DNA from 2 places in the Polaribacter sp. Z014 genome. Region 2 is predicted to be linked to the other one. Evidence: riboswitches for the same ligand, from Rfam matches in the RefSeq annotation. Region 2 holds a riboswitch; the other holds the start of a gene.
What was found. Region 2 has a riboswitch for cobalamin ahead of MPF19_RS11420 ((2Fe-2S) ferredoxin domain-containing protein). Riboswitches for the same ligand answer to the same signal wherever they lie in the genome.
Positions count from the first base shown of each region.

Region 1 (16,755 bases), on a different contig from region 2:
CTTTACAATAAAGTACTCTTCCGTAATTGGAAATCTTAAATTTTTTTACATTAGAAATTTTCTCATCAAATTTAACATCTTTCCACTCTTCTTTCCACAAACTTCTTATCATAATATAAAAGTAATTTTAAATGAATAAAAAACTTTTCTTAATCAGCAATTCTTTCAATTTTAGCACCAATAGATTTTAAACGAGCTTCAATATTTTCGTACCCTCTATCTATCTGTTCTATATTATTAATGATACTTGTTCCTTTTGCAGATAATGCTGCAATTAATAAGGAGATTCCTGCTCTAATATCTGGCGATGTCATTTTGGTAGCTTTTAACGAGCTTTCAAAATTCATACCTATTACAGTAGCCCTATGAGGATCACACAAAATTACTTTTGCGCCCATATCTATCAATTTATCAACAAAAAACAAACGGCTTTCAAACATTTTTTGATGTATTAAAACAGTTCCTTTTGCTTGTGTAGCGATTACCAAAACAATACTCAATAAATCGGGTGTAAACCCAGGCCAAGGAGCATCTGCAACCGTTAAGACAGAACCATCTATAAAATTTTGTATTTTATAAGATTCTTGTGCAGGTATATAAATATCATCACCTCTTTTTTCTAGTTGAACACCTAATTTTCTAAATACATTTGGTATTTGTCCTAAGTTTTCCCAACTTACATCTTTTATGGTTAATTCAGATCGTGTCATTACAGCAACACCTATCCAAGAACCAATTTCAATCATATCTGGTAAAACAGTATGTTCACAACCTCCAAGAGCTTTTACTCCTTCTATGATTAATAAATTAGAGCCTACTCCAGAGATTTTTGCTCCCATCAAATTCAACATTTTACATAATTGTTGAATATAAGGTTCACAAGCTGCATTGTAAATTTTTGTGGTTCCGGTAGCTAAAACAGCCGACATTAATATATTCGCGGTTCCTGTTACAGAAGCTTCATCTAATAACATTTCTACACCAAATAACTCTTTGGCTTCTACTCCGTAAAAATGCTCTTCTTTATTATATCTAAATTTTGCACCTAACCTTATAAAACCCTCAAAATGGGTATCTAAACGTCTACGGCCAATTTTATCTCCTCCTGGTCTTGGAATGTACCCTTTACCAAAACGTGCTAAAAGCGGTCCAACTATCATAATAGAACCGCGTAAAGAACTTCCGTCTCTTTTAAACTCTGCAGATTCTAGATATTTTAAATTGATTTCATCCGCTTGAAAAGCGTAAGAATTTCTACTTAACTTTTCTACTTTTACACCTAATTCTCCTAGAATAAAAATTAGTTTGTTGACATCAATAATATCTGGAACGTTATTTACAAGCACTCGTTCTGGTGTTAATAACACTGCACAAAGTATTTGTAAAACTTCGTTTTTTGCTCCTTGCGGAGTAATGGTCCCGCTTAATTTATGACCGCCTTCAATTTTAAATGATGCCATATACTAATATCTTTTTCTATTTTTATTTTGATTACTGTGTTGTGGTTTCTTGTAAGTAGTTTTAGAAGCTCCCTGACCTTGTGTACGTGGTTTTCTTAATAGGTTTTTACTTTCAGCAAGTGCCTCATCTGTTTCTCTTAAATCTAATTTACCATCAGATAAATCATATAAATGTTTAAAAATTACGGCGTCATCCACAGTATCTTTATTCCAATTAAGGTAACACTTTTTCATGTGATTTGCAATGGTAAATACCAAAGCTTCTTTTTTCTCGCCTTCTTCCCAGCTTAAAGCAATATCTATCATTGTTTGAATGTTGTTACCATAGTAACGATATCTTGATGCAGATTTTGGATAAGGCAGTCCTTCTGGCTTTTCTTGTAATTCTTCTTTAGACGGTTGAGGATATGGAGATTCTACATCTAATTTAAAATCTGCCATGATGTATAGTTGATCCCAAAGTTTGTGTTTAAAATCTGGAACATCGCGTAAATGGGGTTGTAAATTACCCATTACATCTACAATAGCTCTCGCCATTTTATCGCGTTCTTCTTTAGTTTCTAATGCTAAGCAATGGTCTACTAATTTTTGTATATGTCTGCCGTATTCTGGTATTATCATTAACGGTCTTTCTGAATTGTATTCTAAATCGAATGTCATTTATTTATTTTTGAGAAGTGTTCTCGATGTATCACACTTAAAAATTATGATAGTAGAACTGACAAATTATAGTTTGTAGTTATTTAACGTTGCAAAATAACAATTTATTTTTAGTTTTATGGATGATTTTTAACCAATCACTTTTAATTTAGCAAATTGTAGCAATAATTTCTTCTTACCAACCGTACCAAATTTAATTTCTGCCTTTTTATTTGGTCCATTTCCTTCTAGAGCAATTACTTCTCCCGTTCCAAATCTATTGTGCTCTACAAAATTACCAACCACAATATTGCCGTCAAATAAATTTGCTTTTGAGGTTGCTTGAGATACTTTTTTTAAGTTTTTAGGAATAACAATCTCTTTTTTCTTCACCAAATCACGCTCCATTTTTTTACGTTGAATTGGTTTTTGAAAACGAATTCCTTTTGGAGCATCATCAAAAATACTTTTATCAACAAAATTATTAATTGCTGGATTTGTACTTTTTGGTGTAATGTAATTTAGATACTGATCATCTATTTCTTCTAAAAACCTACTTGGTTCTGCATCTACCAATTTCCCCCATCTATAACGAGTTTGCGCATAACTTAAATAAGCCACTTTTTCTGCCCTTGTTATGGCCACGTAGAACAATCTTCGCTCCTCTTCTAACTCACTTCTAGTATTCATACTCATTGCAGAAGGAAATAAGTTTTCTTCTAAACCAACAATGTACACGTACATATATTCCAATCCTTTAGACTGGTGAATGGTCATTAAAGAAACAGAGGGTTTATCATCATCTTTTTTAGCATCAAAATCTGTAGCCAAAGCCACATCTTCTAAAAAAGTAGTTAAAGAAGTATCTCCACCTTCTTCAATTTTATCGGTAATAAAGTCTTTAATTCCGTTTAAAAGCTCTTGAACGTTTTCTACTTTACTTACAGCTTCTGGTGTTCCGTCTTTTTCTAAATCTTTAATTAATAGGGTCTTTTTTACAACCGTTTCTGCAATTTCGAACGCATTTTTAGTTTGCGATTCTATTTGCAAACTTTGCATCATCGTCATAAAATTACGGAGCTTATTTTTAGTTCCTGCATTTATTTTTAAATCTATTTTATCAATATATTTAATAATATCGAAAATTGATTTTTTATAATGATTTGCAGCAATTGTTAACCTATCTATAGTTGTTGCACCAATTCCTCTAGCAGGATAATTGATAATTCTTTTTAACGCTTCTTCATCATTTGGGTTGATTAAAATACGTAAATATGATAAAATATCTTTGATTTCTTTTCTTTGATAAAAGGAAATCCCTCCATAGATTTTATACTCAATTCCTTTTTTACGTAAGGCATCTTCAATAGCTCTAGATTGTGAGTTTGTTCTATACAATACACAAAAATCATCTGGAGTTAATTGATGGTTCATTTGGTTTTCCCAAATAGATTGTGCCACAAAACGTCCTTCTTCTCCATCGGAAATAGTACGCATTACATTTATAGCATCTCCAGGATCATTAGAGGTCCAAACTTCTTTATCTAATTTTGTTTTATTTTTTTCGATTACAGAATTTGCAGCGTTTACAATATTACTTGTAGAACGATAATTTTGCTCTAGTTTAAAGGTTTTTACTTCTGGATAATCCTTCTGGAAATTTAAAATATTCTGAATATTTGCTCCCCTAAAACTATAGATACTCTGAGAATCGTCTCCAACCACACAAATGTTTCCAAATTTGTCTGCCAAAGCTCTCACAATAATATATTGAGAGTGATTGGTATCTTGGTACTCATCTACCATAATATATCTAAAACGGTCTTGATATTTTGCCAAAGTTTCTGGAAAACGGGCTAATAACTCATTGGTTCTTAACAATAAATCATCAAAATCCATTGCTCCTGCTTTAAAGCATCTGTCTACATAAGTTCTGTAAATATTACCAACTTCTGGTCTACTTGCGTGTAAATCTGCTTCTTGTAAATCTGGATTATTAAAATAGGCTTTTACCGTAATTAAACTGTTCTTAAAGGAAGAAATTCTTCCTAAAATCTGTTTTGGTTTGTATTGTTCCCTATTTAAATTCTTCTCTTTTATAATGGCTGATATCAACCGAACAGAATCTTGAGAATCGTAAATTGTAAAATTAGTTGGAAACCCTAATTTATCTGCTTCAGTTCGTAAAATTCTAGCAAAAACGGAGTGAAAAGTTCCCATCCACAGGTTTCTAGATTCACTGTTACCTACAACACCAGCAATTCTTGCCTTCATTTCTTTGGCTGCTTTGTTGGTAAATGTAAGCGATAAAATGTTAAATGAATCTACGCCTTGCTGCATTAAATGCGCAATTCTATAGGTTAATACACGTGTTTTACCAGAACCCGCACCCGCAATAATAATCATGGGTCCATCTTTCTGTAAGACAGCTTGTCTCTGTGCTTCGTTTAAAGAATCTAAATATGTGCTCAATAGTTTATTTTAAAGGAATTTGAAAGTGTGAAATTAACCAAACTATTCGTTTCTATAAAAGAAGACGAATACTATTTATTCACAATTTTTACATAAGAATCCAAACTATATCTGCCTAAGAACAGATAAACACAATTATCTGCCTATAGACAGATAATTTAAAATATCTGCTTACAGACAGATAATTTTGTTATTTAGCCTAATAAATGATATATTAGCTAAAAATTAAGATTCAAAAATGACTAGTATTTTAACAGGTGACATCATCAATTCTAGAAAGAAGGATGATAATTTTTGGTTAGAAACGCTAAAAGAAGTGTTAAGTACTTTTGGTGATTCTCCAAAATATTGGCAGATTTACAGAGGAGATAGTTTTCAATTAGAAATAGAAAATTGTGAAAATGCTTTTTACGCAGCTTTAAAGTTGAAATCTCATTTAAAAGCTACTGTAGATATAGATGTTAGAATTGGAATTGGAATTGGAGAAAAAGAATTTAATACTCCAGAAGTTACGGCCTCTAACGGTGAAGCCTTCATAAACTCTGGTTATGCGTTTGATACGTATTTAAAAAAGCAAACTATTGCTATAAAAACACCTTGGCAAGAAGTTGATGCAGAACTAAATATAGCTTTTGATTTAGCTTTATTAACTATGGATTCTTGGACAAAAAACTCTGCTGAAGTATTTAAAATTTCCTTAGAATCGGAAAACAGTACGCAGAATGAAATTGCTGCTATTTTAGGAATTACACAAGGACGTGTTAGCGAACGCCAAAAACGTGCTGGATTTGAACCTATTATGAAACTAGAAAAACGTTTTAGAAAAATTATCAATCAAAAAACACATTTATAAAATGCTCTTATTTTTAAAATTTTTGTTGGCACATATTTTAGGAGATTTTGTTTTTCAACCAGAAAAATGGGTTAAAAACAAAGAAGAAAAGAAAGTTAAATCTGTAAAATTATATTATCACATTGCACTTCATGCCCTATTTTTAGTACTGATACTTCAGTTTAATTTTAAAAAGTATTGGCTTGCTTTTCTGTTAATTATCTGTTCTCATTATTTAATAGATCTTTTAAAACTCTATCTTCAAAAAAAGAACACAAAACGGATTTGGTTTTTTATAGATCAAATACTACATCTACTATTATTAGCTTTTGCTACTTCTTTTTATGTTGATTTTTCTTTATCACCAAAAAACTTAATAACAAATCCAATTTTATTATTGATCGTATTTTTACTGTTGGTAATTTTTGTTTCTTCTATTGTTATAAAAATAATTATTACCCAATGGAATCCGGAAAATAAAAAAGAAAACGATGATTCTCTAGCAAAAGCCGGACGCTATATCGGTATTTTAGAACGATTGTTTGTATTTACCTTTGTAATTACCAATCATTGGGAAGCTATTGGTTTTTTATTGGCTGCAAAATCCGTTTTTAGATTTGGAGATTTAACGTCATCTAAAGACAGAAAACTAACCGAATATATTTTAATTGGTACTTTATTAAGTTTTGGTATTGCTATCTTTTTAGGAGTATTATATTTGTACACTTTAAAATTCATCTAAATTATGGGAGATAAATTCATAGAAAGTATTGTGTATATTTTACCTGCTGCCGTTACAGGTTTGGTTGCTTATTATATATTTAACAGATTGATAATAAAGCAAAATTCTGATGATAAAATAGCGCTTTTATCACAAATAAAAAAAGAAGCTTTACCTATAAAATTACAAGCCTACGAGCGTATGTTGTTGTTTTGCGAGCGTATGAATCCTGTTAAAATGTTGGTTAGAATTAAACCACTAACAGAAGATACTCAAGATTATTTACAATTATTGATTGCAAATATAGATCAAGAATTTGAACATAATTTAGTACAGCAAATGTATATTACAGATGATACCTGGACAGCAGTTGTAGCTACAAAAAATACGATTATTAATAAATTAAGACAAGTAGCAGAAACTGCAAAAACAGCTAATGAATTGCGTGAAAAAGTGATTGTAGATTACTCTAAAACCTTACCACCGACCGACACTGCCATTAGTTTTATTAAGAATGAAGTAAAAAAATTATTATAATCAAAAAACTCCATTTGTTTAAATTTCTTAAACAAACAGAGCTTTTCTTCTTCCCTTTTTCTAATGCTATTCTTTCTTAATTAAAGTATATTTTTGAAGCACCTAAGCCTACTGGTGCAGTGTAAATTTCTTCTTTTGTAGATAAATCTGTAACGATTAATTTACTTAAAGCTGTAAAGCTATAACTTGTGGTAAACAACTTATTATCTTTAACCGCCATACCATAAATACTACCTGTATTTATACCAGATGTTGCTAAAGCAGTAGCAGACTCATCAATAGAATATAAAGTGCTATCAGCACCTTTGTAATAGTATATAGTACCGTTTTCATAAGACATTAAAGATGCTTTTTCCTGATCAGCGAACTCTATTTGATTTGTAACAGTTTTTGTTGATGTGTTGATGAAAGAAATTGAAGAAGTAGTTCTACCTATAACAGACCAATCTGTTGTATCATAAATCGTATTCCCCTCACATAAAACAATTAAATTACCTGAATTATCTACAATAATTTCATCTGGATTATCATTTACTTCAATTTCAGTAACTGTATTTCCTGCGGATAAATCTACCACAGAAACAATATTATTAGAAGAATATGCTCCTGTATGAGTTACATATAACTTATTGTTACTAGCTACTATTTGTTCTACACCATAACTTAAAGAAATCGTTGAAGCTTCTAACGTATTTGTAGATAAATCAATAACAGCTAAATAATCATCATTTGCAGTATAAGTAGTTGCCCCCCAATTAGTAACATACCCTTTTCCATTAGAAATTGCCATGTATCTAGGGTTTGCTAAACCTGTATTAATTTCTGTAATTTTCTTAAAAGTATATCTATCTGCAACAATAATTGTATTCACATCATTTAAAATAATATAAGCTTCTGTATCTGAAAAAGCTATAGATTGTATTAGGCCACCTAATTGAGCATTATTTACTCCTGTGTATATAAAATTTGTTGCCAATCTATTTAAATTCTCATTTACATAAGAAATAGAACCATCTTTACTTTTGAAACTACCTTCTGCACTAACAATAATTCCGTCTTTATAATTACCTGTTATTTCTGGGAATTCTTCATCATTATTTGAACATGATGTAAAAACTAAACTAAGTACGAATAGTTTAAAAATTGATTTTGTAATCTTCATTTGTATTAAAATTTATAGTTTAAATTAATGTTATAATTTCTTCCTGGCATAGGACGTAAATTTGAAAAATAATACACATTATTAAATATATTATTAACTTTAAAACCTATTTTTATTGTATTTTTTTGATTTTCAAACACCTTAAAATCACTACCAAAATTAGAGACATTTAAAGAATTTAAGGAGTAAAAATCGATATTAATTTCATTTGTATAAACTTTACTTTGATATAAATGCTGGATAAAAAAAGAGATTTTTTTATACTCATAATCTAAGTTGAAATTTAACAGATGTATAGGCGCATAAGGCAGAAAGGTATCCGTTTCTTTATTTTTTGCTAACGTAAATGTATAATTGGTAGAAAAATTAAAAGAATGCTTATTAATTTTTTTTGATAATTTTATAGCCGTTTCAACTCCACTATGTGTAACATCGCCTACATTTCTGGGTCTCCATAAATTAGACGCTGCGGTTGGCAACCATAAAATCTTATTTTTTAAATGAATATAGAAAAGTGAAGAAGTAATTTCTATATTCTTTTTCTTAAAAGTAGCACCCAATTCTCCCTGAACAGACTCTTCTGGTATTAAATCTAAATTACCAACCACTGGCCAATACAATTCATTAAAAGTTGGTATTCTATAATTAGTAGATAGATTTGCTTTTAACAATAAATTATCTGTAATTTCTTGTTCTGCAGCAAGATAAACTAATAAAGGAACTTTAAAATCTGAATTAGATTCTTTTCTAAAGTTAATTGCTGTTGTTAATTTATCCGTAGGTTTGTAGGTGACTTTTGCCAAGGCTGCAAAAAATGTTCTACTTTTTGATAAAATATCATTTGTTGTTCCTATGTTTTCATCATAAATAAGAGAAGTAGACAGTTTTAAATAATTAGAAAAACGATACTTTAAATTATAATTAATATTATAGTTTTTTGATTTTCCAAAAACAAAATCTGTAGCATTTTTGTCATCATAATAAAGATATTCTTGTGTTAAATAAGCTATGTTTACAGTTTGTGTAAAATTAGAAAAATAAGATGTCCATTTTAATAAATTTCTTTGGTTAAAATCTTCATTTCTTTCACTTCCTGCTGCAGGATTTGGTAATCCGTCAGAGAATAAACGATCTCCATAATAGCCGGTTGTATAAAAGTAAAGTTTGTTTTTGTTAGAGAATTTATATCCTAAACTAAAGTTAACTCCATAATTTTTATAAACTCCATTTTCATTTTTTAATAAACTTCCATCACTCTTTTTATAACGAGTATCTATAAACGTATAATCGTTATCAGAATAGTTTAAAGTTGCTGCAAATTTTACGGCCCATTTTCCTGTTCCAACATTTGCTTTAAAGAAATTAGAAGTAGTATTAAAACTACCGTAAGAAGAAAATAAATTAAAATCTTTATGTTTTTTAAACGATAAATTATCATTTAAATGCACCGTACCACCAATAGCTCCAGAACCATAATCTACACTTCCTCCTCCACTATTAACAACAATTTCATCTGAAATACTTGCGGATAATGAGTTAAAATCTGTTTGTCCGCTTCCCATTGCATTAATAGAAATTCCGTTCCATAAAACAGCAGTATTAGATGCCGACGTACCTCTAAAACGCGCAGTACTTATACCTCCGTTTCCATAATCTCTAAAAGAAATGGGACTGTTATATCTTAATAAATTAGTGAAATTTATAGGATTTTTAATAATTTGAATAGTTCCTATTTCTATTTTTTTTTGGCCAATTACTTTATTTTTTTGCTCTTTTTTAGTTACAACAACAACTTCCTTCAAAACAGTTCTTATAGAATCATTTTGAGCTAAAACAGCCTGTGTAATAATAAAAAAGAATGTAAAAAATAAGTGTTTTTTCATAATCCGTTTAACCTTTATCCCGAAAGTTTTAATTTTTCAAAAATCTAGGCAGGTCTCCTGGCTTGTTTTTATGTTACTATACCTTCCCAACATACGTCTGTCAGTGGTAAAAGACTTAATAACATCCTTAAATAAGGTACTGAAATAAATTCAGCATAAACTTACAGTTGCGGGAACAGCTTCGGTATTTAACCGAATTCCCTTTTAATTTGTTCCCAAAAAGAACAAAACCCTAATTTTTGTCAAATGTAGAATATTTTTAAGTATTAAAAACTAATATTTTGTCATTTATAAGCTAATTCTTTAGCTCTCTAAAAACGCTAGGAAATAACATTTTAGCTAAACAATCTATTCTATTTAGCAAAACGTTCTAAAAAAAACTGTACTCTCATAAAAAGAGGCAATAAATATTAGTACATATAATTTATAACGAGGCAACTTGCCTTTTTAAGAAAAGTTAGTTGTTAGTATTTAAAGATAATTCCATTAGATATTCTTTCCTTTTTAAAAAAATGTTTACAACCTTTGTGTTTATATATTTTAAAATTATGATTCATTATATTTCTGGAGGAGAAAGATCTGGTAAAAGTAGTTACGCTCAAAAAATGGCGGAAGACATTTCTAAAACACCTTTTTATTTGGCAACTTCTAGAATTTGGGATGACGATTTTAAACGAAGGGTAGAAAGGCATATTTCTGATAGAGATGAACGATGGACCACCATTGAAGAAGAAAAAAACATTAGCTCCGTTATTTCGAAAAACACAACCGTTGTAATAGACTGCGTTACTTTATGGCTTACTAATTTTTATGTTGACACCAATTATGACACGCAAGAATGTTTAAAATTAGCCAAACAAGAAATAGAAAAACTTACAGAAATAGATGCTAATATTATTATTATTTCTAACGAAATTGGCATGGGACTGCATGCTACAACAGAATCTGGAAGAAAATTCACAGAACTACAAGGTTGGGTAAATCAATTTATTGCAAAAAAAGCGAACAAAGCGACTTTTATGGTCTCTGGATTACCACTAAAATTAAAATAACATATGACTTCAAAAATTACAGCACTTTCTAAAGAAATGCAAACAGCCCTCCAAAAAAAAATAGATTTTAAAACAAAACCTATAGGTTCTTTAGGTTTGTTAGAAACGATTGCTATTAAAATAGGAAGCATTCAAAATACACTAACTCCAAAAATTACAGAACCAACTATTATTGTATTTGCAGGAGATCATGGTATTTCAAAATCAAAAGGTGTTAGTCCATATCCACAAGAAGTAACACAGCAAATGGTGTTTAACTTTTTAAATGGAGGTGCTGCAATTAACGTTTTTTGTAAACAAAATAAGATCAATTTAAAAATTATTGATGCTGGTGTAAATGCCGATTTTGATAAAAGTGATGCATTAATTTCTGCTAAAATAGCAAAAGGAACAAAAGACTTCTCTATAGAAAAAGCCATGACAATGGCACAATGTAATTTAGCTTTAGAAAAAGGAAAAGAAATTGTAAACACATCTTTTCAAAAAAACTGTAATACCATTGGTTTTGGAGAAATGGGAATTGGAAATACTTCTTCTGCAGCGCTTTTAATGAGTTATTTTACAGCGATTGGTATTGACGATTGTGTTGGAAAAGGAACAGGTTTAAATGATGAAGGTCTTCAAGAAAAAAAGACAATTTTAAAAAAAGTTTACCAAAAACACATCATAAATATAGACGCACCAACTGATGCACTCGCCACTTTTGGAGGTTTCGAAATTGTAATGATTGCAGGTGCAATTTTAGAAGCTGCTGCTTTAAAAATGACTATTTTAATAGACGGCTTTATTGTAACTTCTGCCTTGTTGGCAGCTCATGCAATTGATAAAAATGTATTAGATTATTGTATTTTTACACATTCTTCCGGAGAACAAGGTCATCAAAAAATATTAAATTTCTTAAAGGTAAAACCTGTTTTAAATTTAGGTTTACGTTTAGGAGAAGGAACAGGAGCTGCAGTTGCACTGCCTATTATTCAATCTTCGGTGCTATTTTTAAACGAAATGGCCACTTTTGAAAGTGCCAATATTAGTGAAGCTTAAGTTTTAAAAATCCATGAAAAAAGAAGTCCATTATTTTTTAACTGCCATATTATTTTTTACCAGAATACCTTGCCCAAAATGGGTAGGGCATTCATCGGAAATGCTAAATAAAAGTAACCGTTACTTTTCTTTAGTGGGTATTTTAGTAGGATCTATTGCTGCTTTGGTTTACTATTTGGCAACGTTTCTTTTTACTCCAGAAATTTCTATTATTTTAAGTATGATTTCTTCTATTTGGGCAACTGGAGCTTTTCATGAAGACGGTTTTGCCGATTCTTGCGATGGTTTTGGAGGTGGCTGGACCAAAGAAAAAATCTTACTAATCATGAAAGATTCCAGATTAGGCACTTTTGGAGTTATTGGATTATTTTCAATTCTTTTATTAAAATTTTCAGCAATACAAGCACTTAGTTCATCTACTATAAACATTCCATTACTTATTATTTCTGGTCATGCCATTAGCCGTTTTATTGCTACTATCCTACTCTACACGCATCCGTATGTAAGAGATATTGAAACTTCTAAAATAAAGCCGACAACAACACAAATGAGTACAAAATCTTTAGTGATTTCTTGCTTTTTTGGAGTTTTACCACTTTTCTTTTTCCAAAATTACAGAGTATTTCTATGTCTTATACCTTTATTAATAACGTATTGGTATGTAGCTCGTTTTTTTAAGAAATGGATTGGCGGACAAACAGGAGATTGTGCGGGTGCTTTGCAACAAGTTGCAGAAGTTGTTTTTTATCTTTTTATACTTGTTTTATGGAGATTATATTAATTAGACATACAACTCCCAAAATAGCAAAAGGAATTTGCTACGGACAAGCTGATATTGATGTTACTGATACTTTTTTAGAGGAAATTAAACCTATTTTAAAGAAAGTTTCTACTTATGATGCTGAAACTGTTTATTATAGTAGTCCACTTAAAAGATGTAAAAAGCTAGCCGAAAAACTTTCAAATAAAGTTCTTTTTGATGATCGTTTAAAAGAGTTAAATTTTGGAGATTGGGAACTACAAAACTGGAACGATATCAATAAAACTGAATTAGATATTTGGATGAATGACTTTGTAAAGGTTGCTGTAACAAAGGGTGAATCATATTTAGATTTACATGCTAGAACTATAAATTTTCTTTTAGAAATAAGCCAGCAAAAACACAAAAAGGTTGTTATTATAACGCATGCAGGTGTTATGAGAAGTTTGCATTCTTTTATCAATAAAATCCCTTTAGAAAAATCTTTTGATTTAAAATTACAATACGCACAAGTTTTAGAAATAAATTATTAAAATGAAACATCTTTTAGCTTTCTTAATTATAAATAGTCTCTTCTTTTCTTGTCAAAAAAAAGCAAATCAAACAACAGTAAAAAGAACGCTAAAAAGTAACATAAAGTATGCTAAAGGTTTTGATATAATTACAATAGGTAATCAGAAAAAATTAGTCATAAAAAAACCGTATCAAAACTCTAAAGAAGAATTTACCTACCTACTTGGCGATAAAATGGATCTTAGTAAAAATGAATTAAAAATTCCTATTAAAAACATCGTGGTAACTAGTACTACCCATATATCAATGTTAGAACAAATTGGAGCAGAAAAATTTTTAACCGGATTTCCTCAAACAAAGTTTATTTCTTCAGAAAAAACTAGAAAACGTATTGCTGAAGGTAAGATTGTTGAGTTAGGTAGTGAACGATCTATGAACACAGAAAAACTACTAGAATTAGCACCAAATCTCGTCATTGGTTTTGGCTTAAATGGAAATAACAAAACATATAAAACGATTATGAGAAACGGAATTCCCGTTATTTATAATGGAGATTGGTTAGAAGACACTCCTTTAGGTCGTGCAGAATGGATTAAGTTTTTTGGTGTTTTATTCAACAAAGAAAAAGAAGCAGACAGTATTTTTAACGTCATTGAATCTAATTATTTAGCAGTGAAAAAAATAGCTTTAAAATCAAAAACTATTCCCACTATTATTTCTGGTAATTTATTTAAAGACACCTGGTATATGCCAGCTGGTAAAAGTTTTATTGCTACTTATTTTAAAGATGCCAACACAAATTATATATGGAAAAACACAAAAGGAAATGGTAGTTTACCTTTAAGTATAGAAAGCGTTTTAGACAAGGGGAAAGATGCTGATTTTTGGATTGGTTGTGGTTTATTTGAAAGCAGAGAAGAAATGATAAAATCTAATCAATCTTACAATTCTTTTAATACTTTTAAGAATAAAAACGTGTATACCTATGCCACTAATAAAGGAATAACGGGCGGACTTATTTACTTTGAAAAAGCTCCTGTAAGACCAGATTTACTTTTAAAAGACATTATAAAAATTACGCACCCAAATTTGTTACCAAATTATAACTTAACTTTCTTCGCAAAAATGAACTAAATTAAGCTTCTATAAAAACAATAATTTTAATGAAAAAATTACGTCCAAAATCTAACATAGATGAGCTTTGTTATCCTTTTATATATGAAGATTCTTCTCTTTGCGATTACGAAATAGAAACAGATCAACTAACTCGTTCAGTAGCTTGGGCTATTGACGAACTCTCTGTTTTAATCTTAAATTACCCTAATAGCGAAGAATTAAAAAAATTAGAAAAAGAATTGAACTGGTTATTACCTCTTTGCTACCATCTTAATGGTTCTATAAGAGGGAAATTGGCTATTACAGAAAATGATCATCAACAATTATTAGATCATTATAGAAAGATGAAGTTAATAGTTGAAGATACTATTTCTGGTTTTGTTTTACCCGGAGGAAAATCTCCTGTAGGTATTTTGAATCAGTGTTCTTCACTTTCAAAGAAGGCCGTTAGATTAATGGTAATGATACACAATAATGAAAACAAAGAAGTTGCAGATATTTTACCAAAATTCGCAAATTTACTTTGTAACTATTTTTTTACAGCAACTATTCTAATCAATAAAGTAACTGGTTTTAAAGAAATACCTTTTGTTAGTAAGAGTTATTAATTTATAATAAAATTACATTTCATTTTTATTCGATTTAAACTGATTTCCATCAATAATCTAATAAAACCATTTTCAAATTTAATACCTTTATCACTTAACAATTTTGATAGAGATGAGAATAGAAAATGAATTAAAATTAGGTTTTAAAGATGTTATGATTCGTCCTAAACGATCTACACTAAAATCGCGTTCGCAAGTAAGTTTAGAAAGAACATTTACTTTTTTACATAGTGATGTTGTTTGGTCAGGAATACCAATTATGGCTGCAAATATGGATACCGTAGGTACTTTTGAAATGGCAAAAGCGCTTGCAAAACATGGTCTTTTTACCGCAATTCATAAACATTACACTATTGAAGAGTGGAGAAATTTTGCCGCAAAAACGGATAAAAAAACATTAAATAATATTGCCGTTAGTACAGGAACTGGAAAAGAAGATTCGGAAAAAGTAAAGCAGATTTTATCTGAATTTCCTCAAATTAATTTTATTTGTGTTGATGTTGCCAACGGTTATTCTGAACATTTTGTGAATTTTGTTCAAAAAATGCGTAAAAATCACCCTAAAAAAGTAATTATTGCAGGGAATGTAGTGACAGGTGAAATGGTAGAAGAATTATTGTTAGCTGGAGCAGATATTATAAAAGTTGGTATTGGACCTGGTTCTGTTTGTACTACGCGTGTAAAAACCGGAGTTGGTTATCCGCAACTTTCTGCTATCATAGAATGTGCAGATGCTGCTCACGGAATGGGCGGTCAAATTATTTCTGATGGAGGTTGTAAAATTCCTGGAGACCTTTCTAAAGCTTTTGGAGGTAGTGCAGATTTTGTAATGTTAGGTGGTATGCTTGCTGGTCATGAAGAAAGTGGTGGTGAATTGATCGAAAATAATGGTAAAAAATTCAAAGCTTTTTACGGAATGAGCTCTACAACTGCCATGAATAAACATGTTGGTGGCGTTGCTAATTACAGAGCTTCGGAAGGAAAAACGGTTGAAGTTCCTTTTAGAGGAAATGTAGATGATACCATTATAGATATTTTAGGCGGAATTAGATCTACATGTACCTATGTTGGTGCAAGCAGATTAAAAGAATTGACGAAAAGAACTACTTTTATTAGAGTGCAAGAACAAGAAAATCAAGTATATTCTTAATGAAAAATTTAAATTTTATTCTTGTTTTATTCTTTTTAACGTTAACGATTTCTTGTAAAAAAGAAATCGTTAACATTCATAAAAACTCACAATCCGAAAGTAGTATTAAATATGCTAAAGGGTTTGATATTATTGATGATCATGGTCTTAAAAAGTTGATTATCAAATCTGCTTATCAAAAATCTAAAGAAGTTTCTGAATATATTATTAAAAACAAATCCGGAAATAGTTCCTCATTAAAAGACACCATCTATACTCCTATTCAAAAAATTGTGGTTACATCTACAACTCATATTCCTATGGTTGAGTTGTTAAATGAAGAAACTTCAATTATTGGTTTTCCGTATACTAAATATGTTTCATCAGAAAAAACAAGACAGTTAATTGATGCTGGTAAAATAACTGAAATTGGTAAAGAAAGTTCTTTAAATACAGAAATTTTGCTTGACCTGCAACCAGAATTGGTTGTTGGTTATAGTGTTTCTTCTTTGGATAAAAGTTTGACAACCGTTAAAAGAGCTGGTATAAATGTAATTTATAATGGAGATTGGTTAGAAGAAACACCGTTAGGAAGAGCCGAATGGATTAAATTTTTTGGCGTTCTTTTTAATAAAGAAAAACAGGCTGACAGTATTTTTAAAGTAATTGAAACAAATTATTTGGAAGCAAAAAATATCGCTCTAAAATCAACAAAAAAGCCTACTATTTTATCAGGTGCTATCATGAGTAAAGACATTTGGAATTTACCCGCCGGAGAAAGTTTTGTTGCTCAATTTTTTAAAGATGCAAATCTTAACTACTTATGGAAA
Region 1 covers NZ_JALCZP010000007.1:102,446-119,200, reverse strand. Annotated here, with positions in the region: gene MPF19_RS10650 (HNH endonuclease) at 1-112, opposite strand, end outside; gene murA (UDP-N-acetylglucosamine 1-carboxyvinyltransferase) at 150-1,460, opposite strand; gene MPF19_RS10640 (DUF4290 domain-containing protein) at 1,464-2,120, opposite strand; gene MPF19_RS10635 (ATP-dependent helicase) at 2,250-4,571, opposite strand; gene MPF19_RS10630 (SatD family protein) at 4,810-5,424, shown strand; gene MPF19_RS10625 (DUF3307 domain-containing protein) at 5,426-6,145, shown strand; gene MPF19_RS10620 (DUF7935 family protein) at 6,149-6,661, shown strand; gene MPF19_RS10615 (YncE family protein) at 6,738-7,823, opposite strand; gene MPF19_RS10610 (TonB-dependent receptor plug domain-containing protein) at 7,829-9,706, opposite strand; cobalamin riboswitch at 9,737-9,956, opposite strand; gene MPF19_RS10605 (bifunctional adenosylcobinamide kinase/adenosylcobinamide-phosphate guanylyltransferase) at 10,255-10,758, shown strand; gene cobT (nicotinate-nucleotide--dimethylbenzimidazole phosphoribosyltransferase) at 10,762-11,799, shown strand; gene MPF19_RS10595 (adenosylcobinamide-GDP ribazoletransferase) at 11,813-12,580, shown strand; gene cobC (alpha-ribazole phosphatase) at 12,565-13,092, shown strand; gene MPF19_RS10585 (ABC transporter substrate-binding protein) at 13,094-14,206, shown strand; gene MPF19_RS10580 (cobalamin adenosyltransferase family protein) at 14,236-14,796, shown strand; gene MPF19_RS10575 (GMP reductase) at 14,909-15,946, shown strand; gene MPF19_RS10570 (ABC transporter substrate-binding protein) at 15,946-16,755, shown strand, end outside.
Region 1: linked by a shared signal. The riboswitch ahead of MPF19_RS10610 (TonB-dependent receptor plug domain-containing protein) and the one ahead of MPF19_RS11420 ((2Fe-2S) ferredoxin domain-containing protein) in region 2 are both predicted to bind cobalamin.

Region 2 (16,755 bases):
TAAAATTAATTGCTTTTCAGGGAAATTACTTTCTTTAGCAATGGCTAAAGATTCTGGTCTATTTAGTATTCTAAAATACGTTGTGTTTTCTTGCCACCACGGATGCAGTCTTCTAATAGATTGTACACCAGTTAAGGCTAATAAAGTCTGTTTTTCTTTTAACAACGCAAAAGCAGCATCATACGAATTCACATATTTTACTAAAGGATGGATGGTTTTAGAGAGTAATTCTCGTCCAAATCGTATGACAGGGATTTTTAGCTTTTCGGCCACTTTAGCAATGGTTTTATGCAATATTTCTGCAAACGGATGAGAAGCATTAATAATGGTTTGTATGTTGTTTTCTAGTAAATAACTTTCTAGTTCTTTTTCATCTAATGCTCCGTAACGGTAACGCGCAATTTTAGTGATATCAAAAGAGATATTTGTTTTTGTTGAATACACAAAAGGCATGGCCAAACCTTCTAATAAAGTGGCTGCTTTTTTTCCTTCTGTTGTTCCGCCAAAGACTAATATCATGCTATCTGTTTTATCGATAAGTTTTATAAAAATCTCACAGGTTTTTACAACTAATGAGATCTAAATATGAAATGGTTTTATTCTGTTACTACAAATTTCTTATTCGTTCTAAAAATGTGTTTCACATCCGGACTGTATAATTGAGACCTGTTTTTACGAGCGCCAATTGCATGACCAACGATAATTAATACCGTTCTTGTTTTTTTACTGTCTTTTACAATTTTTGCTAGATTTTCTAATTTTCCTTGATAAATTTCTTCGTCTTTCCAAGAGATTCTGTACATCACTGCTACAGGCGTATTAGCGTCAAAATGTTCTAATAATTGTGCTTCTACTTTTTTAGCAATTCCTACACTTAAAAAGATACACATGGTAGCATTTGTAGCAGCAAAAGCAGCAATACTTTCTTTTGGAGGCATTGGTGTTTTACCTTCTCCACGCGTTAAAACAATAGATTGTACTACTTCCGGAATCGTAAATTCAGATTTTAAAACGGCAGCTGCTGCACTAAAAGCAGAAATTCCTGGTACAATAAAGTACTCCATTTCTAACTCATCAAAAATGGTCATTTGCTCTTGGATAGCGCCATACAAAGAAGGATCTCCACATTGTAAACGCACAATAGCATTTCCTTTTTTGTAATGTTCTTGCATTACCGCTATTTGCTCTTCTAAAGTCATCATTGCAGAATTTCTAACCACAGCACCAGGTTTACACCAATTGGTCATTTCTTCTGGAATTAAACTACCTGCGTACAGTACACAATCTGCATTTTCTAAATAGGCTTTTCCTTTTACGGTAATCAGCTCTTCATCTCCAGGTCCTGCACCAATAATTGCAATGGCCGTTCTACGTTCTGCCTTAACATCTAAAGCAATAGAAAAAGTGAATTTCTCACCATTTTCTAAATGAATTTTTTGTTTTTCAATTAGTACATTTTTACCTCCAGAAAGTAGCATTGCAGTAGATTCTGAAACACCATCAACACCAATTTTAGATTGTACCATTTCACTTGGGTTCGGCACGGTAATGGTATCTATTTCATCTGAAGTAAATGTGCTAAACGGAATGTTATTTTTTGTACTAAAATCTAAATACGCTTGTTGTTGTGCCTTAATATCTATAGATCCAACGTTTTTAATCGCTGAAAAGTGAATGTTTCTACTTTTCAATTCTTCTTTTAAAGTAGTTTCAAAAAGAACTGAATCTAATTGTTTAGAGCAACCAGAGCCAACAGAAAGTACTTTTGGGATAAAGAATACACTAGCAATTGTACTTGTATACACTTTATAACTTACCGCAATAAATAACTCAAATTGGGTGTAATCAATCTCCGTTTCATCATAAAAAACAGTAACAAAATCGGGAACTGTTTTTTCTAAATGTTGTGTCCCTTTGTCTTTAATATCTAACAATAGGGCAGTAGGTTTATTATTTACAAACAACGCCATGGTTTTGTTCATGGATAAAGAAGTGACTACTTGCCAATCAAATTGATTTCCTAACGTATCTAACGCCCAAATATTTTGTACATCACTAGACGTAGATATAATTGGTTTTGCTCCTAAAACGGAAGCAATTTTTAAAGCAAAATCATTTGCGCCACCTTTATGTCCGCTTAAAACAGCTTGCACATTTAGGCCTAAATCATCCACAGAAATTACTGCAGGATCTGTATTTTTATCTTGAATATAAGGTGCAATTAATCGCACACAAATACCTAAAGCAGTCACAAAACAAATACCATCTAATTTTAAGAAATTATCAGTTAAATAGTTTGATATTGAGCTAATAGTTGATACGTTTTTATCCGAAGAATTCAACGTTGTAATTACTAAAGATTTTGGGAATTCTTTCTGAATAATAAGGGCTTTTTCTAACCCTTTTTCGGTAACTGCTATAATGGCTATTTTTTTCATTTATTGTTTTTCTGCGGTGTGAATGCTAATTTTGTTATGTTCGTTTACTTGAATGCTATGTGTAATAATTGTATAATTTAACATGGTAAGTTCTTCTGTAAAAATGTCGCTACTTTTTTTCTGTACAGCGTTAATAACCAGTCTTAAAAGTGGATTTATTTGAAGTAATAGATGAATCATTTTTTTTAACATTCCTCCGTGTCCTCCAATGAATACAACATCCGGAATTGGGTAGTCTTTTAGGTTGAGGTTAAAGAAATCATCAATTATAATTGTGATACCAGGAGTTGCCAAACGTTCGGTGTTTTGCTGAATAATAGCAGCGCATTCTGTACGTTTTTCAAAAGCTATAATTTTTAAATTTGGATAGTGTTGTTTGGCTTCAATAGCGACAGATCCGGTACAAGAACCGATGTCCCAAAAAACAGTTTTATTTTGCAATTCTAATGCCTGAATTGTACTTAAACGAATAGGCATTTTTGTAATCATATTTGCTCTATTATTTAACGGAATAAAAGCAGTATCGGGTATGCCAAAGTGTTTCTTTTTTGATGCTATTTGTTTTAATAAAACACAGTTTAAATGTTGATGTGTTTTTAGAGTACAAGACAATAAATCGAGTTGCTCAATATGTTCTGTATCTCCATCCAAAGCCTCTCCAATAGTTATCGAATAATTATCGAAACCATATTGCAACATGCGCTTTGATATTTCTGCGGGTGTTTTTTTGTTATCAGTTAAAACACCAATTAATTCGGTTCTATGGATTAATGCTTCGTCTAAAGCCGACCAATCCCTACCGTGAATCGATATCGATTTTAAGCTGTTATAATTGGTCTGCGTTTTATGACATAATAACTGAATGCTATTAAAATAAGGAACGGAATTTAGTTTAGCATTCGGTACTAATCGTTGTAAGGTATTTCCGAATCCGTAGAAAAAAGGATCACCAGAAGCAAAAACAACAATAGACTTATCAAAAGTGTTGTATTGCTGAATTAAAGCATCCATTTTCCCTGAAATCTCTATCCAAGTATGGTTTTCTGGCAAGTAATATTTAACCAATTGATAATGACGTTTTCCACCAGAAAAAACAGTAGATTCTTGGATTAACTCTAAAGCATCATCATTTAACTTGGGCGTAGGATGATTGCCTATTCCAATTAAATAAAAATCGATATGTGTCTTTGTTTGCTTCATTTCTTAATAAGAATCTTTAATAACAACATCGTTTATATTCTTACGTTTTTCCCATTGTAAACGTTCCAATTCTGGGTTTTCGTAGAATTTATCCACATGTCCTAAACACAAATAACCAATCAGCTGTCTGTCTTTAGGAGCATTTAAGATGGTCTTCACCTTATCAGGATTTAAAATACTGACCCAACCTAAACCAACATTTAACGCTCTTGCCATTAACCACATATTTTGTATGGCGCAAACCACGGAATACACGCCCGCTTCTTTCATGGTAGTTTGTCCTAAAACAGGATGCTCACTTGGTTTGTAGAATACCGCAATATTTAGTGCAGATTCTACAATGCCTTCCAATTTTAATTGGGTGTACGCATCTGCTTTTTTTCCTTCAAAAAGGGATTTAGCTTTCTCGTTTTCTTCAAAAAAACTATCCTTTATTTTATTTCTGATGTCTAAATCTTTAATCACAACAAACTCCCACGGTTGCGAAAAACCAACAGAAGGTGCGTTTACTCCAGCAAATAGAATTTTATCTAAATCTGCTTGAACAACAGGTTCGTCCGTAAATCGATTCCCTCTTACATCTCTACGAGCAAGAATAATCTGTTCTAACGTTTCTATATTTTCTGAAGTAAATTTGTTCATCTTTTAAGATTTAAAATAGGTGGATGCTTCGGGTAACGTAAAAGCGGCATTTACAATAGCAGCTGCAACATTACTACCACCTCTGTTGCCTTCTATAATTACCCAATCTGTATTTTTAATTTGAGATAACTGTTCTTTTGATTCTAATACATTTACAAAACCAACCGGAACACCAACAACACCAACAGGTTTAAAGGTTTTATTATCTCTTAGTTGATCTACAATTTCAAACAAAGCAGTAGGTGCATTCCCAACAACATATAATGCATTTGGGTATTTTTCAATTGCTTTTCTAATTCCTGCTTGAGAACGGGTAATATTTGCCGATTTTGCTAATTCTTGTGCCTCCTCATCATTTAACAAACAATGAATTTGATTACCGTATTCCGCAGTAAAAGCTTTTGTAATTCCAGCTTGTACCATGGTAACATCGGTCACAATTTCTCCTCCGTTTTTAAGATGGTTGTGCCAATTTTCAATCGCTTCTGGCGTTGCCGAATAATGCTTGAAATCTTCTAAAATTCCAGTGGTATGAATCACTCTCGTTATTGCCCATTTATCAGCAATAGCAAAAGGTAAATCTTTAATGTGTTCGGTAACGATTCTAAAGCTTTCTTGCTGAATTTCTTTACCTGTATATGGTTTTCTATTTAAGTATCCTCTAGGAGTCACTAAATAGTCTTTAAAACGATAGGTTTGCGAGTTCCCAATCATCACCAAGCAAAACATATCTACATCATCAGGATTAAATTCGCCCAACGTGGTTATTTTAAGTTCTTCTTCTGGTCGTGTTACGTGTCTTATAATGGCAACCGGAGTAGAAGGTGAGCGTTCTGCTAAAAATATTTTTTGCAATCTGCCTAATTGCCAATGTCTCTTTTTACTTTTTGGGTTGTACAAGCTCGTTACAAAATCGCCCATTGCGGCAGCTTTAATTCGTTGCTCAATCTTGTTCCAAGGTGTCATTAAATCAGAAAGAGAAATACAACAAAAATCGTGACCTAATGGCGCACCCAATTTGCTTCCTGCAGCTAAAAAAGCCGAAACTCCTGGTAAGGTTTCTAATTCAATATCAGTATGATTTTCTTTTGAAACGACCTCGTAAACTATCGCCGCCATGGCATAAATACTGGCATCACCAGAGCCAATAACCACTACATATTTGTCTTCTTTTGCTTTTTCAATAGCTTTATGAGCTCTTGCTTCTTCCATCCCTAATGGCATAGAAATTAGTTCTGCATCTTCTTTAAATAAAGAGGCTCCAAACTGAAAATAATAGTCGTAACCAATAACTACATCTGCTTTTTGTAAAGCATTTTTAACTACGGGTAACATATAATTGATATCTCCAGGACCTAAGCCTGCTACAGTTATTTTCATTTGTTTATTTTTTTAATGATGATAAGAGAAAAATAAGGGGTTTCTCTTTGTGTTGCAATTGCCCAATCGGTTGTTATAAATTGTTGATCGGTGCCTAAGCGTTCTGCATAGGTAATGCTATGTTTTTTGTGATCTATTACGTCGGTAATAATGTCTACAACCGATATAATTTTCATTAATACTACGGTGTCAAAATGCGCAATCGCTTCTTCTAACTCTTCCTGTGTTTGTATACGCGGAATAACAACTACTTTTTCGTTTTGTAAACACAAAGGCATTTTACTTTCTGCTGCTAGATGCAAATAAGAGCTAATACCCGGAATTAAATGAATGGTTAATTGATGTGCTTGTATTTTTTCTAATAGATAAGAAAAAGAACTAAACGTACTAATGTCTCCTTCGCTTACAATGGCGATTGACAATCCTTTTTTATAATCAGCTAGAATTTGCTGAAAGGTGGTTTCGTAAATTTCTTTGGCTTGCGCTCTTTCTAAATCCATCTTTAGATGAAAACCGACTAATTTAGTAGCGTCTAAATCATAATTTTCTAAGATAGAAAGCGAATAACTTACTTTTCTTCCGTCTTTAAATAAAGAACCCGGATAATATATTTTATCAGCTTGTTGTAAGGCTTTTAAACCTTTTAGCGTAATTAAATCAGAATCACCAGGACCTAATGAAACTCCGTAAATTTTACCTGCTTTCATATGCCTAACATTTTTTTAATTTTACTTGTAAAACCGTTTTCTTCTTCATTTGGTTTTTCATCTTCTTCAAATAAAATTCCTTTTACATTAAGATGATGACCAATTTGCTCTTTCCCTTTGTCTTCTTCAAAACCAATGACTTGTTTTCTGTATTTACATAACTGACAATTCATGTTTGCAATTCCGTTTTTAGCTTCGTGCAAACGTTCATCAAAAGCTTGTAATATCAATTCGTCGGCACCAAAAGGATCTGTGTACACATATTCTAAATTAGAACTCGCATCCATATCCGAAACGCTTTTATAAATTCGCTCTAATAAAACACCTGTAAAAAAGAAAAAAGGAATCACAATAGTTCGTTTAAAACCTAATTTCTCAACCAATTGTAAACCTTCTTCTACATTAGGAAACGCTGTTCCGCTATATACTGTAGTGGCAAAACCAAAGCCCATTCCGTCCCAAAGCATGCTTGTTAATTTAGCAACATCGCTATTTGCATCTGGGTCTGTAGTTCCTCTACCAACTACTACCAAACAAGTTTCTTTTCTATCTATTTTAGGAAGTTTTTTCTCTGTTTCTTCAATCCGTTTTAACGATAAATCGAGTAAAAAAGAACTGACACCAATATGTTTTCCCATAGAAATGGTTAAATCATCGTGATAACCTTGTAAGGTATTTAACTCAAACGGAATGTCATTTTTGGCATGTGAACCCGCAAATAAAATAACAGGCAATGCATATATTTTTCGAATACCTTGCGCATACATGCGTTCTACGGCAGCTTCATACGTAGGATGATTAAATTCTAAAAAGCCATAATCTACTTCATATTCATCTTGGTAACGTTCTTTAAGAATGCTCACCAATCGTTTAAACGATTTTACGCCAGCTTCTCTTCGTGTACCGTGTCCGCATAATAAAATTCCTTCTTTCATGGTCTTAATTTATTGGGTTTGCACCTATTAAAAATACTACAGGCATTGGTAGTTTTTGTGTAATGATATCTTTTTCTATGTTTTCTAATGTTGATGTCAATAAAATTTCATTATCTCTAGAAACATTAGAAATAGCATTAATCGGGATGTTTGGATTGTTACAAACGGCTATTAATTTCGGAATGATTTTATCTAAACTTTTAGAGCCCATATAAAGCGCCAAAGTGTTGCCTGCATTTAGCATTTCTGCAATTCCCTTAAGTTGTGTTGTAGAATAATCTGCAGTATGTGCTGTGCAAATTAAAAAAGCATTAGAAAAACCTCTTTCTGTAACAGGTATACTCATTGCGCTTGCTGCTGCTAAAGCTGCTGATATACCTGGAATAACTGTAAAAGGGAGTTGATGTTTCTTTAAAAAACGAACCTCTTCTGCAGCACGACCGTAAATATATGGATCACCAGATTTTAGACGAATTACTTTGTTCCCCATTTCGCAATGTGTTTTTAGCAATTCGTTTATTTTATGCTGACGAGCTTGTGGATCTTCTTTATCGCCAAATTTTCTACCTACATAAATACGTGCTGCAGTTGTATTGATATCCATTATTTCTTCTGATATTAAATTATCATGTAAAATAATTTCAGCATTCTGTATGGCTTCAAAAGCTTTTAACGTTAATAAGTTTTTATTACCAGGTCCTGCACCCACAATGCTTATTTCTGGTAATTTGTCTTTTGCAAAAATCAATTCTGGATTTGCAAACTGATATTCGTAATTTAAGATTGATTTCGATTTAGAATTGTCAACAATTTTAAAATCTTGGGCAGTGTTTTCTCCAAAAATAGGAGCAGGCAAGTTTAATTGTATGGCAGCGTTTTTATAATATTCCTTTCTTTTAGGATGCACATCTGCACAACCATTTATAATTTCGCCAAAACAATCTTGCTCTAAAATAGCTTCAATTAGCCCAATACTATCTTTTAAGTGAATGAGGTTTACCGGAACATTCGGGTTTTTTAATTGCTTTTTGTTGGCAAGAAACCTTCCGGGATGACGTTTTGGACCAATTAATCCTGCCAAACGTAAAATAGTTAGGTTACTTCCAAAATGTTGCTCTAATAATTCTTCTGCTTTTATCAACCCAATACCAGATGCTTTTTCTGGAACACATTTTACTGTTTCATTGATAAGGCTATTTGTATTTTGATACACAGAAGTAGAACTTACAAAAATTACCTTTACATTTTTGGGTGTGTGCTTTATAATTTGCGCTATCTGAAGCGGGTGTATGGTTTCAATATTATCAATCCGCTTTGGCGGAAAATTGATAATTAAAATATCCGTTTCATGTATAAAAGATTCCCAATCTCCAATAATTTTATCAGCTTCAATTTTTATTCTATTCGTTTGAAACGCATATTTAGAGAACGATTTTAGACTACTTAGCGAAGTTGTACAGCCATTAACGGTGTAACCTTTTTTTTGTAGCTGTAGTGCCAATGGCAATCCTAACCAACCTAAACCTAATATAGAGATGTTTTTATTCATAGCGATGTTAAATCTTGACTCGTGTTTTGTAATTGAATTTTAGTACAATATTTCCAAGCCAAATTTTCTATAGAATCAAATTTGATAATACCCAAAACTTCTCCAAATTTATTTTTAAAACGGATACCTGTTTGCTTTAAGTTTTTTTGATAAAAATATTCTGTACTAGAAATTTTAGATTGTTGTAATTCTTTATTGTCTTTAGGCACACCAGCAATGGTAAGTGAAATACAATCGGTGGCTGTTTCTAATTCTAGCGTGTAAGTTTTAGCATAGTTTACAGCAGTTATTTCTGTAAACGGAATGGCATTTTGCTGATACATTTTTAGCGTTACACCTTTTGGGTTTTCTAACAAGAATAAGAATAAAGGATATAGATATTGATCTGAACTAAAGCCTTTTGTAATATAACATTCGCCTAATTCTTTATCGTTTTTTAATTCGAAAGGTTTGGGTTTAAATGGTGCAATTTCTTTATTAGATTTTAGCGCATCCCATTTATTTTGATATAATAAATCAGCTTCAACGGGTAAGTTATTATCAATATGACTTTTTACAATAGGAACAATTTTATCAGAAGTTAATTCTTTGTACCAAAATTCTCCTGAACTTACAATACAAGTAGGCGCATCTTCGCATCTACCATTACACCTTGTTTTAATAGTGTGTGTTGTATTCCAATGGTTATTGTTGCGCAAATAAGCTCTTGCTGCTCTTATTACTTTCTCAGATCCTGCTTTTTGACAAGAACCTCCATCGCAAAATAAAAAAGTGTGTGTTGTATTTGAAATGTCTTTACCCATTTTTTTTTATTAGGGAAAAAACAGGGTAAGGCGCCTAAAGATAAAGGCATCTAACACTATAACTTTTATTCCCGAAAGTTTATAATTATGTCTTGCATTTAGGCAGGTTTTCTGACTCGCTCTACTTTTAACGCCTTCCCATTTTTACAAACAGTGACTTAATTGTTAAAAGCTTTTTTTAGAGCTTACAGCTGCGGGAACAGTTTTGGATTCTCACCAAATTCCCATTTAATTCTTTATTCTTAATTAAGAATAAGAAACCTAAAGCATTACAAATGTATCATTAATTTTTGAAATACACGATGGAATCTAAAATGAGTTTTATTCTTTTTTCCGGAGAATTTTTTGGCAATATTATAATTTCAAACCCTTTGTTTTTATACTTTTCTAAGAGTGATTTTTCTAGTTTTAAACAGTAATCAAACTCTTGTAATCTTTGTCCGTCTTGGCAATAAATATCAAACCAAGTTGGTGCAAAAAATACTGTTTTATGATATGTTTCTTGATAAGGGAAATTGATTAGGTAATCTGGTATTGGATTGTTTGCTACGGTTAAGTAGGCTTCCAAATCGAGTAGAGAACGGTCGCAAATTAGTGCATTACTAGTTTGTAATTCATGATGAGTTAATTGAAAAACAAGATCTGTAAATCTATTTAGATCTTTCCAAGGCATGCCGTTTCTATGGTGTTTTTGTTCATCAATAATAACTTTTCTAGAAATTTCATCCATACAAGGTATGTCGTTTTTTAGAATATTTATTAATGTCGTTTTCCCAGTACCTGGAGCTCCTGTAATAATGTATTTTTTTTGAGGTTTAGACATTCTGAAACAGTAATAAAATTGCGATACTTAAAAGACAAAACAAAATACTTACAGCATAATTAATGCGGCTAACAATTTTAATTTCTTCGTGTTTAATTTTACGATTATTACTGCCAATAAATGGTTTTTTTAGTAATTTTCCGTGATAATAATTAGGTCCTCCAAACTGACAATCTAATATATAAGCTAAGGCAGCTTCTGGGTAACCTGCATTTGGGCTGCTGTGTTTTTTCCCTTCTTTAAAAACAAAAGAAATTCCGTTTACTTTTAACTGAACAAGTAACATTAATATAGCTGTAATTCTAGCCGGAATATAATTGGCAACATCATCTAATTTTGCAGCAAACTTTCCAAATGATATATAACGATCGTTTTTATAACCAATCATAGAATCTAATGTGTTTATCATTTTGTAAGCCATTACCCCTGGGATACCCAAAATTAAAAAGTAAAAAAGAGGTGCAATCACTCCGTCACTTAAGTTTTCTGACATGGTTTCTAACGTGGCAATTCTAATTTGTTGTTCGGATAAGTTATCTGTTTCCCGTCCTACAATCCAAGATAAACGTTTTCGACCAGCTTCTAAACCTTCATTTTTAAGGGTATTAAAAACGGCGTACCCTTCTTTTATCAAGGTTTTGTTAGCAAGACAGTAAAACAACATTAATATTGAAAATAAAAGAGAGAGGATAGGGAAGTTGTACGCATTTAATAAACGAATAATTAGGTAAGGTAATACAAAAGAAATACCAACCAATAAAATAGTTAATAGTGCGCCTTTAAGGACTTTAGAAGCACCTTTGTTTAATTTTTTTTCACCAAAAGAAATACTATTTCCGTAACCAACAATAAGGTGCGGTAATTTTTTAGGATCTCCAAAAATGGCATCTAAAGCAAAGGCAATTATTAAGATGTAAATTGATGTTAAATCCATTTTTTTAAAGCTTCAATTAATATGTTATTCGCTTCTTTACTTTGAGTAGAAAGCCGAATGTATTCTCCTTCTAATCCATTAAAGTTTGTAGCGTCTCTTATAAGAATTTGATGTTGTGTACTTAAATATTCTTTAAGTTTTTTTGCTGATGTACGCTGTAATTCAACTAAAAAATAAGAAGTAGTACTGTCACAAACTTTTATGCCTTCTATGGCGGTAAGTTGTTCTTTAAAAAAAGCAGTTTCTTCTATTAACTCAGTACAATTAAATTGAAGGTTTTTATAATTGTTAAAAATATATTCTCCTGCCTTTATTGCCAATAAATTAACACTCCAGGGCATTTTTAAAGCTAAGAGTTGTGTAATGTTTGCCGCATCGGAAACTACATAACCAAGACGCAAACCCGGAATTGTAAATGTTTTTGTTAAGGAACGGACAACTATTACATTGATGTACTTTTCTGTTAATGAAACAATAGATTCTGTACTGTTAGTAAACTCAATATAAGCTTCATCAATAATAAAGGTAGTATTTGGTTTTTGTTGAAAAAGAAGTTCTAATTCGCTTTTAGAAAAAATAGCTCCCGTAGGATTATTTGGGTTGCATATAAAAACTAAATCTGCATTGGTTTTGTATATTTCTGATCTAGAAATTAACTCGTATTTTAATTTAAATATTTTACAAGCATCTTCATATTCCGAAAAAGTTGGTGCAACAATTGCTGCCTTTTTATCAGAAAAAAACTGAGCAATGAGATAAAAAGCTTCGGTTGCCCCGTTGGTAAACAAAAACTGATCGTTTTTAAGGTTGAATTTTTTAGCAGCCAATTTATTCAATTCACTTGCAGCAGGAGAAGGGTAACTTTGTATTAAACGAACGTGCTTTGAAACCTCATCAAGCAGCGCTTTAGAGCATCCTTTATAATATACATTAGAACTGAAGTTGTGCTTAATCTCGCCTTCAATTAAATGAAGATCATCGCCGTGGCCATTTAGCATATTTCTGAGCTGTTTTTTACAATCGTTTCCATGTCTAAATTTTCATCGATCCAATCTGCTAATTTATCAAATTGTTGGGCTTTAAATTCCTTGTAGTTTATAGCTGTTGCGTTCGGGAATTTTAACTGCAATAATTCTGTAACAACATCTTGGTTATCAAAAATACCATGAAGGTAAGTTCCCCAGCTTTTATCACCATCAAAAAAACCTTCATATTTACCTTCAATAAGGTTTAAATGTTTGTTTTTGGGTACAGTAGTTTCTCCCATGTGGATTTCATAACCTTCACAAGATTCGTTATAATCTTTAAATTGAAAATTACGTTGTATGGTTTGTTTTGTTCTGGAAAGAGTTGTTTCAATATCAAACAAACCTAAACCTTCTTCTGAATTTACATTACTTTCTACAGAAAAAGGATCATTAATAACATTTCCTAACATTTGATATCCACCACAAATTCCGATAATAGGAATGTGCTTATATTGTTCTTTTATAATAGTATCTAAACCTTCTTTTTTTAACGCAATTAAATCTTCAATCGTATTTTTAGTACCCGGAATGATGATAACATCTGCTTTGTTTAATTCTTCGGCATCTCTTGTAAAATACAGATTGATGAGTGGTTCTTGCTCTAAGGCTTGAAAATCTGTATAATTAGACATGTAATAAAGTTTTACTACAGCAATATTTAATTTATGGTCTATAGCTGTTCTTGCTCTAAGGTTCAATGCAACCGAATCTTCTTCTTCTATAATAATGTCTGTAGCGTATGGTAAAACACCTAAAATGGGAATCCCTGTGAGTTCTTCTAATTTCTTTTTTCCATCAACAAATAAAGAAGGATCACCTCTAAATTTGTTAATAATAATTCCTTTTACCAATGTACGTTCCCAATCTTCTAGCAATGCTATAGTGCCGTATACGCTTCCAAAAACACCACCTTTATCAATATCTGCCACTAAATATACACAAGCATTTGCTGCTGCTGCCATACGCATGTTTACAATATCTCTATGTTTTAAATTGAGTTCGCTAATGCTTCCTGCACCTTCCATTACAATCGGGTTGTGCTTGGTAGCTAATTCTTTAAAAGAATTTTTAGCTTCTTCAAAAAGATGTTTTTTATCATTGCCTAAAAAATATTCTTTAGCGGTTTGGTCACCAATTGGTTTTCCATGTAAAATAACTTGCGATTTATTTACAGAAGATGGTTTTAATAAAATGGGATTCATTTCTACCGTTGGCGGAATTCCGCAGGCCTCTGCTTGTACTGCTTGGGCTCTTCCAATTTCTAGATTATCTGGTGTAGAAAAACTATTTAAAGACATGTTTTGTGCTTTAAAGGGAGCAGGCGTGTATCCTTTTTGTTTCAACCATCTGCAAATTCCAGTTGTTATCCAGCTTTTACCAACATCAGAACCTGTACCAACTAACATGATAGGTTGTAACTTTTTCATTCTTTTTTTGTTTCTTATAGAAAACAAAAATATTAAATTATATAGACTTAGTATTACGTTAATGATAAAGTTATTGCAGGAATATGTGTAACTTTTATGATAGCAATATAAAAAACTACTTACACAACGGTATTTCTTTAAAAACGAGTGTAAAAAAAGAGATAACTTGTCTACAATTACTTAAAAAGTGAAAATAATGTTCTCTTTTTTTCAAAAACAGAAACAAATTACTAAAGTGTGCGTTAAAAATGTATAATATTGAGTAAGTTGCCTACTTAATTAAAATACAAATAAATTGGTTTAAAATGGATATTGTTATTATTGAAGATGAAGATTTAGCAGCAGCATCTTTAGAAAACTTATTATTAAAAAGTACGTATTCTATACATATTAAAAAACGATTAGAAAGCGTAGCGCAATCTATAGCGTGGTTTAAAAATAATACCTGCGATTTAATTTTAAGTGATATTCATTTGGGAGATGGGGAAAGTTTTGAGATTTTTGAAGCTTTAAAAATCAATGTTCCTATAATTTTTACAACAGCATTTGATCAATACGCTATTCAATCATTTCAATTTTTTGCTATTGATTATTTATTAAAGCCATACGACAAACATAAATTAAATGCTGCGCTAGAAAAGTATAAAAATTACGCGATAACTCCTGCTAAAGATTCTAGTGATTTAGAAAAACTATTAAATCATTTTAAAAAACCTAAAGAAACGAAAGAAGCACAACAACGATTTTTAGTTTCTAGAGGCGAAAAATTAATATCTATAACTGCTGATGAAATTGCCTATTTTATGGCAGAAAACAAGTCGCTTTTTTTATTTACCACAAAAGGTGATAGTTTTTTGTATGATGATACTATCATGAATCTAGATTTAAAGTTATCAAAAAAAGATTTTTTTAAAATAAATAGAAAATACATTGTAAGACATACAGCTATAAAAACAATTATCAAATACAGTCAGAATAGATTAAAAATAGAATTAGAACCTTCATCTAAACAGAATGATTTTGTTTTAATTAGTTCAAAAAATGTTCGTCCTTTTAAAGAATGGTTAAATAATTAATATGCAAACCTCTATATTTTGGACTCGTTTAAAAAAACATCGGCAATATTTATATATAAGTATGCTGTTGATTGCTGTATTTTTTATTGGTAGTTCGTTAATTACTCCAAAAATCACATCGGTTACAGAAGATTTAATTCAAGATATTATCCAAGGAAATTTAAAATCCAAAGAAAATATTGTCGCTTTTGAATTTAATCAACTGAATAGCTCTTTTAAAAATTCACAAAAGATCCTTCGAAATTCACAAAATAATTCTTTTGAATTTTTAAAGGAAAAATTACTATTCACATCAGATCTATCCATAGAGAACCATAGTATTTATAATAGTTTCGTTTCAATTGTTTCGTCTAATAAATTACATGAAACTCATTTTTCTAACAAGGAAGATTCTTTATATCAAAAAGAAATACATACATTTCTAAAAGATATTCATTTTGTAAAAGATGAGGTTGTTATAGATACTGTAGTTACAAGGGCGGATAAAGTAATTAACAGGAAAATTTATATTAAAAAGCTACCTAACAATAAAGTTGTTTATACAGGTTACGATGTTGATTTAATTTCATTTTGGAGCTATTTTTCAGAGACCTATAAAGGAGATGGAGGCTATACGGTAGTTACAAATAAAGATGGTATTTGCATGTTGCATCCTGACACAAAGTATATTGGAAAAAAAATAGAATCCTATTTTAGTACAATTTCTATTAAAAAAATTCTAAATAGTTCACTTAAAATTAATGGATATTTCGTTCCAAATAATATCAATTCCCTTAAAGATAAGGCGATTTCTGAATTTTTGGGTTTAGAGGTCTTACGTTATTATGATACTATTAAAATAGGAAATATACCTTTAATAGTAGTGGTTAGTTTTCCTGTGGGTATTCATTTAAAAGAAACTACAAAAAACATACAGGGGTATTTTTCGTGGATTAGTTTTTTAGCATTTACTACATTTATGTTGCTCTTAATAGCTTCTAGATTGCAGTTAAAAAAAGAATATGTAGAGAATTTAAAGGTTGTAGAAGAGAAGGAACAATTAACATATAGCAACGAAAAGTATCAGAAAGAAAATGCAATTCTTCAATTGAATCAACTTAAGAAAAAAATAAATCCACATTTTTTATTCAACAGTTTAAACTCTTTGCATGTTTTAATTGATTTAAATCCAGATTTATCACAACAGTTTGTATTAAAGTTAGCGGATGTTTATAGATACCTTTTAGATGAGAGAGAAGGGAATTTAATTTCAGTAAAAGAAGAAATGAGCTTTTTAGAACAATATATCTTTTTACAAGAAATTAGATTTAATAAGAGTTTACATGTAACAATTAAAAATAATTGTGATGATACAATTTTAGTTAAAAAAATACCATTTCTATCTTTAGAAACGTTGGTAGAAAATGCGATAAAACATAATGAAATAACTAAAATAAATCCGTTGATGATTAGTGTTGTTATTAATGAAGATTTTATTACCATTAAAAATAATTACACACCAAGAAAGTGTAAAGCTAAAGATAGTCATCATATTGGATTGACTTATTTAGAGAATACGTATCAATTTTATAATATATCAGCCTTTAAAACAGGGGTAATTGATGACGAATTTGTGTGCATATTGCCATTTATTACTTAAAAAAATTATTTCACTCCGTTTTTTAATGAGTTCACTCCATTTTGTTTTGTTAAGTTGTTGATATCATGCAAATTTGATGTTTTAACAATGTCATTTATGAAAATATCCTCTTTAAAAGGCGCTTTATTGGTTCAGTATTTAATTGTTTCTATTTTGATGATTACCAGCTTGTCT
Region 2 covers NZ_JALCZP010000008.1:144,287-161,041, reverse strand. Annotated here, with positions in the region: gene MPF19_RS11460 (precorrin-6A/cobalt-precorrin-6A reductase) at 1-519, opposite strand, end outside; gene cobM (precorrin-4 C(11)-methyltransferase) at 597-2,438, opposite strand; gene cbiE (precorrin-6y C5,15-methyltransferase (decarboxylating) subunit CbiE) at 2,439-3,638, opposite strand; gene bluB (5,6-dimethylbenzimidazole synthase) at 3,642-4,280, opposite strand; gene cobJ (precorrin-3B C(17)-methyltransferase) at 4,284-5,660, opposite strand; gene cobI (precorrin-2 C(20)-methyltransferase) at 5,657-6,367, opposite strand; gene MPF19_RS11430 (sirohydrochlorin chelatase) at 6,364-7,302, opposite strand; gene cobA (uroporphyrinogen-III C-methyltransferase) at 7,307-8,851, opposite strand; gene MPF19_RS11420 ((2Fe-2S) ferredoxin domain-containing protein) at 8,848-9,654, opposite strand; cobalamin riboswitch at 9,739-9,934, opposite strand; gene MPF19_RS11415 (AAA family ATPase) at 9,938-10,477, opposite strand; gene cbiB (adenosylcobinamide-phosphate synthase CbiB) at 10,470-11,411, opposite strand; gene MPF19_RS11405 (pyridoxal phosphate-dependent aminotransferase) at 11,402-12,409, opposite strand; gene MPF19_RS11400 (cobyric acid synthase) at 12,403-13,866, opposite strand; gene MPF19_RS11395 (LytR/AlgR family response regulator transcription factor) at 14,172-14,942, shown strand; gene MPF19_RS11390 (sensor histidine kinase) at 14,944-16,581, shown strand; gene MPF19_RS11385 (zinc-dependent metalloprotease) at 16,678-16,755, shown strand, end outside.